Regions from separate parts of the Nocardia yamanashiensis genome, predicted to be linked through region 4. Evidence: riboswitches for the same ligand, from Rfam matches in the RefSeq annotation. Region 4 holds a riboswitch; each other region holds the start of a gene.
The links. Region 4 has a riboswitch for S-adenosylmethionine ahead of LTV02_RS33345 (rhodanese-like domain-containing protein). Riboswitches for the same ligand answer to the same signal wherever they lie in the genome.
Positions count from the first base shown of each region.

Region 1 (2,194 bases), 880 kb from region 4:
AGGGCGGCCACGCCGAGCACATTGGGCGAACCGGCTTCGTGGCGCTGCGGGGCGGGCGCCCATTCGACGCTGTCGGTGGTGACGGAGCGGACCGCGCCGCCGCCGGCCAGGTAGGGCTCGGCCGCGTCGAGCCAGTCACGGCGGCCGACCAGCACGCCGGCCCCGAACGGCGCGTACGCCTTGTGGCCGGAGAAGACCAGGTAGTCGACGCCGGAGGTCTGCAGGTCGATGCGGCGGTGCGGGGCCAGCTGGGCGGCATCGACCAGGATGCGGGTGCCGCACTGGTGCGCGATCCAGGCCAGCCGCTCGATGGGCAGCAGTTCGCCGGTCACATTGGAAGCGCCGGTAATGGCAAGCAGCGCAGCCGGCTTCGAACACAGTTCGGCGACCAGCCGCTGCACCGTCTCCTCGATGGTGTCCGCGACCGGCACCACCCGGCGGCCGTGCCGCTCCCAGGGCAGGAAGTTGGCGTGGTGCTCCACGTCCAGCACCACGGTGTCGCCGGGCACGCAGCCAGCCAGCAGGTTGAGCGAATCGGTGGTGTTGCGGGTGAAGACCACGACCTGGTCGTCGGCGGCGTGCACGAAACGGGCGACCGCGCCGCGGGCGGCTTCGTAGCAGTCGGTGGAGACGCGGGAGGCGTAGCCGGCGCCGCGGTGCACGCTGGCGTAGTACGGCAGCAGTTCCGCGATCCGGTCGGTGACCTGCTGCAGGGCGGGGGCGCTGGCGGCGTAGTCGAAGTTGGCGTAGGTGGTGGTTCCGCCCTGGACGAGGGGGACCTGGAGGTCGCGACCGGAAACGGTGGCGAGCGGGGCACAGGCCTGGTCGGCGAAAGCAGTCATCACGAAATCCCGTCGGGTAATGGGACGCGCGATCGGAAAACAGGCGATCGAGAGTCCGCGCTTGCCGTGCCCGGTCGGGCTACGGCCCGGTCGTCACCTGGAGCACCCCACCGCGGAGGAGGGTTGCCGACCAGCTAGCCAGGGCTTGACGCTGGTACTCATGACCTGATTGGAGAGGCTGGCAGATGGCTCGGGTGGTTGTCAACCCCGCCGCGAAAATCATCCGAAAGTTGGAGTGGGAGGGTGCCGAAGTTCGAATCGCGAGATCGTTGCTGAGGCGTACAGTCGGAGGCGAAGTTAGGGTGGCCTAAAGAGTGCGGCCCGGTAGTTGATCACGAGGGAGCTCGACCATGACCAGCACGGTAGACGCCGCCACGCCGTTCTCGACGCTCATCCGCACCGCGACCGAGCAGCAGCACAACGAGGCCGAGCACTCCACCTTCATGCGCGATCTGCTCACCGGACAGCTCGGGGTGCAGGCCTTCTACCGCTACACCGGGCAGCTCTGGTTCGTCTACGAGGCGCTCGAAAAGCATTCCGCCGCACTGGCTTCCGACCCCGTCGCGGGGCCGTTCGTGCGTCCCGAACTGAATCGCCTGGCCGCGCTGGAAGCCGATCTGGACTACCTGGGCGGCGCGAACTGGCGTGAGGAGCTGGCGCCGCTGCCGTCCACCGCCGCCTATGCGGCCCGCATCGAGGAATGCGCGGGCGAATGGCCGGCCGGGTACGTGGTGCACCACTACACCCGCTACCTGGGGGATCTGTCGGGTGGCCAGGTTATTCGCGGTACCGCCGAGAAGCTGTGGGACCTGCCCAAGAAGGGCGATGGGGTGCGGTTCTACGTGTTCGAGGGCATCTCGAATCCGGCCGCGTTCAAGCGGGAATACCGCGAGGCCCTCGATGCCATGCCGATCGCGGGCGCCGAGGTGGAACGGGTGCTGGACGAGGCGCGACTGGCCTTCACCATGAACACCAACCTGTTCCAAGAGCTCGGCGCGGAATTCAGCACGCGGAACTGAATCTCTGACGTCCGAGGGCCGTCGACCCTTTTCATCAGGGGGTCGGCGGCCTTTCGCATGGTCCGGGCCGGTGAAACGCCGGGGCGGGTCGCGCGAAGCCGGGAATGGGCTTGCGCTCATGGGCGGTGGCGAGTTGCCATGGAGGAGTGAGTCTTCCGCTGCTGCTCAGTTTCGTCGGCCTGTGCGTCCTGCTCGCCCTGACGCCGGGGCCGGATACCTTTCTGGTCCTGCGGTTTTCGATGGCGGGGCGACGTCAGGCGGTGGCGGCGGCGCTCGGATCGGCACTGGGCGGGATCGTCTGGGCGGTGGTGGTCGCAGCCGGGGTGGCGGCGC
Region 1 covers NZ_CP089226.1:6,368,498-6,370,691, reverse strand. Annotated here, with positions in the region: gene LTV02_RS29455 (aminotransferase class V-fold PLP-dependent enzyme) at 1-842, opposite strand, end outside; SAM riboswitch class IV at 895-1,008, opposite strand; gene LTV02_RS29450 (biliverdin-producing heme oxygenase) at 1,193-1,861, shown strand; gene LTV02_RS29445 (LysE family translocator) at 2,008-2,194, shown strand, end outside.
Region 1: another riboswitch for S-adenosylmethionine. It lies ahead of LTV02_RS29455 (aminotransferase class V-fold PLP-dependent enzyme); the one in region 4 lies ahead of LTV02_RS33345 (rhodanese-like domain-containing protein).

Region 2 (2,194 bases), 1.9 Mb from region 4:
TGCGCGAAGTTGATGACATTGCTGACCCCGAAGATCAGCGTGATGCCCACGGCAATGAGCGCGTACGCATTGCCGTGGACCAGACCCGCGATGAGCGTGTCGAACATCTACTTGTTCCCGGTGGGCACGAACTGCCCGTTCTTCAGCACCAGCTCGATCGGCTTCACGCCGCTGGGACGACGCGTGCCCTGGTCGAAGGCGAACGTGCCCAGGCCGATGCCGTCGAAGTCCTTGATCTCGCGCAGGCCCTTCAGAATGCCCTCGCGGGTCGCCCCGCCCTGCTTGGCGGCCTTGACCAGCACATTGAGCGCGTCATAGGCGTACACGTTGAAATCGCCCGGGTCGGTGCCGAACTTGGCCTTGAACTTGCCGACGAACGCCTGGATCTTCGGGTTCGGGTCCGAGGCCGAGAACACGCCGTTGACGATGTCGCCCTCGGCCGCGGTGCCCGCCAGCGAGATGAACTGCGGGGTGTTCTGCCCGCCGAAGAACTGCCCGCCGAAGCCGACATCGCGCAGCTGCTTCACCACGAGCGCGCCGTCCGGGCCATAGCCCAAGTGCACGAACGCATCCGGGTTGGCGTCGCGGCCCTTGATCAGCACCGGACGGAAGTCCTGCGAGTCGGGCAGGATCGGCGACGAGTACACGATCTCGACGCCCTTCTCCTTCGCGAACTGCTCGAAGAACTTGAAAGCCTGCTTACCCCAGTCGGTTTCGAGGTAGACCACGGAAACCTTCTTGGCCTTGGCCGACACCCACTGGGCGTTGCGCTCCTGGAACACGTCCAGGGTGATCGACGGGCTCCACGAGTAGTCCCCGCCCTTGGTGAAATCGGTGGAGGAGTTGGTGAACCCGTACTGCACCAGCTTGCCCCGGTTGTACACCGGCGACGCCGCGATGGAGGCCGGCGAGGAGAAGTCGCCCAGCTCCGCGATGATGGAGTTGTCGCCCACGAACTTGGTGGCGATCGGCACCGTCTGCTTCGGGTCGGATTGCGAGTCCTCCCACTTCAATTCGACCTTCTTGCCGTCGATTCCGCCGGCCGCGTTGATCTCGTCCAAGGCCAGGTCGAAGCCCTGCTGCCAGAGCCGCCCGTACTCCGCCGAGGCGCCCGTCTTGGGCCCCGACACCCCGAAGTAGACCGTCCCCTTGTCCGCGGAAGAACTGTCGGAGCACGCCCCCGTCAGACCCGCCACCAACGCCGCCGACGCGACACCCACCACCAGCCGGAGCCGACGCGACCCGGACCACTGCTTGCTCATCTTGTTCCTCTGTGACTCACCCACGCGACGCCCGGGCCTGAAAGCGCTTGCGATGCCCGGTCGGACACCGCCTGGTCGTCACCCGGGGCACCCCACCGCCGCGCGAGGGTTGCCGATCAGCGAGCCGGGGCTCGAACATGCTGATACTCGTGACCGTGCGCCAGAGAGTAATTAGGCGCCACGGGCCTCGACAGTGTTCGAATCACCGTGAAGTCAAAGACCATCCGCGCCCGCCCGGGAACAGGGGGCGAGCGCGGGCCGTCGAATGCGCCGCCGGGGGCGGAGATTCGGTTTCGCGCGTCAGGCGTCGAGGTGACCGGCGAGCCAGGCCGGGAACTCGGTGAGGTCGGTCAGCACCACGTCCGCGCCTTCGGCCGAGAGTTCCTCCGCCGCATACGGTCCCGTGGTCACCGCCACCGCGATCGCGCCCGCGGCCTTCGCGCCGCGCACATCTCCGAGGTGATCGCCGACGTAGATGCGGGCGCCGTGCGCGCGCAGCACCTCGCCCTTCTCCTCCGCCCACACCCCGCCCACGAGATCATCCACATCCATCCCCAGGTGATCCACATGCAGTTGCGCCTGCGGCTGGTTCTTGGCGGTGATCACCAGGACCTTGCCGCCCGCCTTGTGCACGGCCGCCAGCGCATCGTCCACGCCCGGCAGTTCCCGGCTCGGTGTGATGGCCAGCCCGGGGTACAGCTCGCGATAGCGCGCGACCACGCCCGGCACCTGATCTTCCGGGAACCAGTGCGCGGCCTCGATCTGCAAGGGCGGCCCGAGCCGTGACACGGCGAGCGCGGAATCGATCGGCACGCCGGTTTCGGCGGCCACCGCATCCCAGACGGCGGCGATGCCCGGCCGGGAATCGATCAAGGTCATATCCAGGTCGAATCCGACGACGAGCCCATCGCCCCGACCGGTCGCATGATCAA
Region 2 covers NZ_CP089226.1:5,365,609-5,367,802, forward strand. Annotated here, with positions in the region: gene LTV02_RS25240 (ABC transporter permease) at 1-107, opposite strand, end outside; gene LTV02_RS25245 (ABC transporter substrate-binding protein) at 108-1,262, opposite strand; SAM riboswitch class IV at 1,301-1,417, opposite strand; gene LTV02_RS25250 (HAD family hydrolase) at 1,563-2,194, opposite strand, start outside.
Region 2: another riboswitch for S-adenosylmethionine. It lies ahead of LTV02_RS25245 (ABC transporter substrate-binding protein); the one in region 4 lies ahead of LTV02_RS33345 (rhodanese-like domain-containing protein).

Region 3 (2,194 bases), 1.7 Mb from region 4:
CCAGGATGTCGTCGATGCCCTCGATACCCACGGCCAACCGCACCAGACCAGGGGTGACGCCGGAAGCGAGCTGCTCTTCGGGGGTCAGCTGGGAATGGGTGGTGGAGGCCGGGTGGATGACGAGCGAACGCACATCACCGATGTTAGCGACATGGCTGTGCAGCACCAGCGCGTCCACGAACTTCTTGCCCGCGTCCACGCCGCCGGCCAGTTCGAACGACACGATGGCGCCGACACCCTTGGGTGCCAGTTGTTTGCCGCGCTCGAACCACGGGGAGCTGGGCAGGCCCGCGTAGTAGACCTTCTCGACGCCGGCCTGCTGGGTCAGAAACTCCGCCACCGCTCGGGCATTGGCGACATGCCGCTCGACACGCAGGCTCAAGGTCTCGATGCCCTGGGCGATCAGGAAGGCGTTGAACGGCGACACGGCCGCGCCGAGATCGCGCAGCAGTTGCACGCGGGCCTTGAGCGCGAAGGCGGGCGCGCCGAGATCGGCGAACACCACGCCGTGATAGCTCGGATCGGCGACGGTGAAGCCGGGGTACCGCGACACGCCGTCGGCGTCCTTGACCGTCCAGTCGAAGTTGCCGCCGTCCACGATCACGCCCGCGACCGCCGCGCCGTGGCCGCCCAGGTACTTGGTGGCCGAGTGCACGACGATGTCCGCGCCTTGGGCGAGCGGCTGGATCAGGTACGGGGTGGCGACGGTGTTGTCCACGATGAGCGGCAGGCCCGCGGCGTGCGCGACGCCCGCGATGCCCGGGATATCCAGGATGGAGCTGGACGGGTTGGCGACCGTCTCACCGTAGAAAGCCTTGGTGTTCGGCCGGATCGCCGCCTGCCACTGGGCCAGATCGTCGGGGTCCTCGACGAAGCTGACCTCGATGCCGAGCTTGGGCAGCGAGTAGTGCAGCAGGTTGTAGGTGCCGCCGTACAGGTGCGGGCTGGCGACGATGTGATCGCCGGCCTGGGCCAGGTTCAGGATCGCGTAGGTCTCCGCCGCCTGCCCGGAGGCCAGCAATAGCGCCGCTACGCCGCCTTCGAGGGCCGCGATGCGCTGTTCCACCGCGTCCTGGGTGGGATTCATGATGCGGGTGTAGATATTGCCCGGCTCGGCGAGACCGAAGAGCGCGGCGGCGTGGTCGGTGTCGCGGAAAGCGTACGAAGTGGTCTGGTAGATGGGCAGGGCGCGCGCGCCGGTGGCCGGATCGGGGGCCTGACCGGCGTGGATCTGCTTGGTCTCGAAGGACCAGGCGGCAGGGTCGATGGGCGCGGTCGAGTCACTCATGTGCTGCTCCAAAAAAACAAGGTCGCCGAATGGCGGAATTCTGACGTTATCGGGAGGCGAATAGGCTTCGACAACAACACATTTCGGTAGACCTCCTACAGTGCGCTTGCGCTCGGCCGTCGAGCGCCCGGTCTTCACCCGGAGCACCCCACCGCAGCTGGAGGGTTGCCGATCAGCGAGCCGGGGCTTGGCGCTGATGCTCTTGACCTGTTGCGAGATTCTAACGGGATGCGGCGGCGGTCTCCGAAGTGGGGCTGGCCACAGTCGGAGTCGCGCAGACCCGGACGAATTCGTCGTAGGCGGCTTGCACATTATCGGCCAGCTGACGGGCGGAACCGGCCGTGGTGCAGTCCGGGAACTCGGAATCGGCGTCGAATTCGCACTCCATGCCCACGCGCACGATGCTGTGCCAGGTCGCCGCGATCATTCGCACCGGTGCGGCGTCGGGGGTGGTCCGCAGCCGTTCGGCGAGCACCTCGGCCATGGCCCGGGTCTTGGTGTCGGCGGCTTCCAGGCTCTGGGCGCGCACGGCCACATTGTCGCGGGTGACGCGCTGCATTTGCTGGAACCAGCGGAACGGCACCGGATTGTCGCCGCCCAGGATCTGCTCGACCACCAGCAGGAAGGCGTCGAGCAGGGCTTGCAGCTCGTTGCCGGTGACCGGCTGGGCGCGCAATTGTTCCGCGAGTGCCTGGCCCCAGTCCTCGATCGGGGCGATGACGATGTCTTCCTTGCTCGCGAAGTACCGGTTCACGGTGCGGGGCGAGACGTCGGCTTCGGCGGCGATCTGCTCGACGGTGGTGGCGTCGAAACCCTGTGTGTCGCACAGGTTCAGCGCCACGTCGATGATCCGGGTTCGGGTCTGCTGCTTCTTGCGTTCGCGCAGGCCCGGGCGCGCGGTCAGCG
Region 3 covers NZ_CP089226.1:5,585,058-5,587,251, reverse strand. Annotated here, with positions in the region: gene LTV02_RS26280 (bifunctional o-acetylhomoserine/o-acetylserine sulfhydrylase) at 1-1,288, opposite strand, end outside; SAM riboswitch class IV at 1,386-1,496, opposite strand; gene LTV02_RS26275 (TetR/AcrR family transcriptional regulator) at 1,509-2,194, opposite strand, start outside.
Region 3: another riboswitch for S-adenosylmethionine. It lies ahead of LTV02_RS26280 (bifunctional o-acetylhomoserine/o-acetylserine sulfhydrylase); the one in region 4 lies ahead of LTV02_RS33345 (rhodanese-like domain-containing protein).

Region 4 (2,194 bases):
CCGCATGAGGTTCTTGACCGGGCCGTCGATGTACTCCTGCGAGCCCAGGATGGCGCCGCCGAGCACACGGCCCTGGCCGTCGATGTGCTTGGTGCCGGAGTAGACCAGCACGTCCGCGCCGAGGTCGAAGCCCTTCTGCAGCAGCGGGGTGGCGAAGACGTTGTCCAGCACCACCTTCGCGCCGGCGGCATGCGAAAGATCCGCCACCGCACGCACATCCACCAGGGTCTGCATCGGATTGGAGGGGGTTTCGAAGAACACGGCCTGGGTGGGCACCGACAGCGCCTGCTCCCACTGGTTCAGATCCTCGCCGTCGACGAAGACGGTCTCCACGCCCCAGCGCGGCAGGATCTCGTTGGCCACCACGAAGCAGGAGCCGAAAAGCGAACGGGCGGCGACCAATCGGTCACCCGCGCCGAGCAGCGCGCCCAGCGCGGTGAAGACCGCGGACATGCCGGAGGCGGTCGCGAAGGCCGCTTCCGCGCCGTCGATCAGGCGCAGCCGCTCCTCGAACATGGCGACCGTGGGATTGCCGTAGCGCGAGTACACGAAGTGCTCGATATCGCCGGTGAACGACGCCTCGGCCGCTTCGGCGCTCTCGTAGACGAATCCGGAATTCAGGAACAGCGCTTCCGAGGTCTCCTCGAAACCCGAGCGCCGGGTGCCGCCGCGCACGCTGATCGTGGCGGGGCCGACGCCCTCGGGAAGCGGACGGTCGAACGAACCACCGGTGATCATGACTGTCTCCTATCGACCCGGACCGGTTACGACTGCCGCCAGGGCAGGCCGTCGGCACGCCAGCCGACGACGCCGCGATGGCCCTGCGCGTCCAGTGCGCCTTCGAAACCTTCGATCACATTGAACGACGGCTCGAAGCCGACGGCGGTGGCGGCGGTGGCCGCGCCGATGGAGCGCTGACCGGACCGGCAGATGAAGATGACCGGGGCGTCGGAGTCCGCGCCGCGCTCGGCCAGCACGCCCTTGAGCTGATCCACGAAGCGCGGATTGGGCGTACCGGTGACGTCCACCCACTCGATCAGCGCGGTCGGGCGGCCGATGCCGCTGGTGTCGGGCACGCCGACGAAACGCCATTCGGCTTCGGTGCGCACGTCGACTAGCACCGCATCCGGATTGTCACGCAACAGTTCCCACGCTTGCTTCGGCGTGATGTCACCCGCGTAGCTCACTTCAACCTCCTGTGAATCCGCACTTGCCGCATCGTTTTTCCGATGCACAGCCAGGTCGTCACCCGGAGCACCCCACCGCGGAGGAGGGTTGCCGACCAGCCAGCCGGGGCTTGGCGCTGGTACTCATGACCTGGGAGAAGAGTGCCGGGTACCGGGCCCGGCTGTCAAACTGTTCGCCGATCTCCGGAACCGTGTCACGAATCGCACACCAACCAGGCCGAACCCTGCTTGCTGAAGTGCCAGGTGGTAGTGGATTCCCGGTCACCGGCCCGCCAGGTGACCAGGGCGGTCGCCTTCTCGCCTTCGACCCGCGGGTCGACCAGCTTCACGTACGCGTACTTGCCGCCCTGTTCACCGGGCTTGCCCGCGAGCGGGGACTTGGCCTCGTCGAAACCCGAACAGGCCGTTGACTTGTCGATGACGTCGGTGCCGCTGCGGGAGTCGGTGAAGGTGCGGGCGGCGATGGCCAATCGATCGGAATCTGTGACATTCTTCTCAGCCGGGGACACCAGCGCGGCGATCACGATGCCGAGGATGACGAGCACGATCACCACCGCCGCCACCAGGAACGGCAGCATGGTCCGGGTTTCGTCCTGATCGATCGGAACCGGCTGGTCATCGACGTCACTCATGGGTAGATCATGCCTGCCCGGCGCGGGCGGATCGAGCACGGCACCGGCCTGTCGGATCGGCGGGCATTCGTGTGGTTCACCGCACCCTCGCGGGTACGGGTCCTTACCACCGATAGAATCAGCGCAATTCCCCCGCCGAAGCGGGAATAGCAACACCACGCAGCAACGCTGCAGCGTCGGGAGTCCCCGGGACCCCCGAACCCGGTCGCAACTTAGCCTAAGCTAAGAAACAAAGACCAAGACCTGAAGTATCGAATCAAAGGGTGCGCGTAAGAATGACCGAACAGAGTGCAGCGACCCGCCCGCTCCGCATTGCGATCGTGGGCGCCGGCCCGGCCGGAATCTACGCCGCCGACGCGCTGATGAAATCCGATG
Region 4 covers NZ_CP089226.1:7,243,913-7,246,106, reverse strand. Annotated here, with positions in the region: gene LTV02_RS33350 (O-succinylhomoserine sulfhydrylase) at 1-738, opposite strand, end outside; gene LTV02_RS33345 (rhodanese-like domain-containing protein) at 765-1,187, opposite strand; SAM riboswitch class IV at 1,202-1,318, opposite strand; gene LTV02_RS33340 (Rv0361 family membrane protein) at 1,382-1,819, opposite strand; gene LTV02_RS33335 (FAD-dependent oxidoreductase) at 2,095-2,194, shown strand, end outside.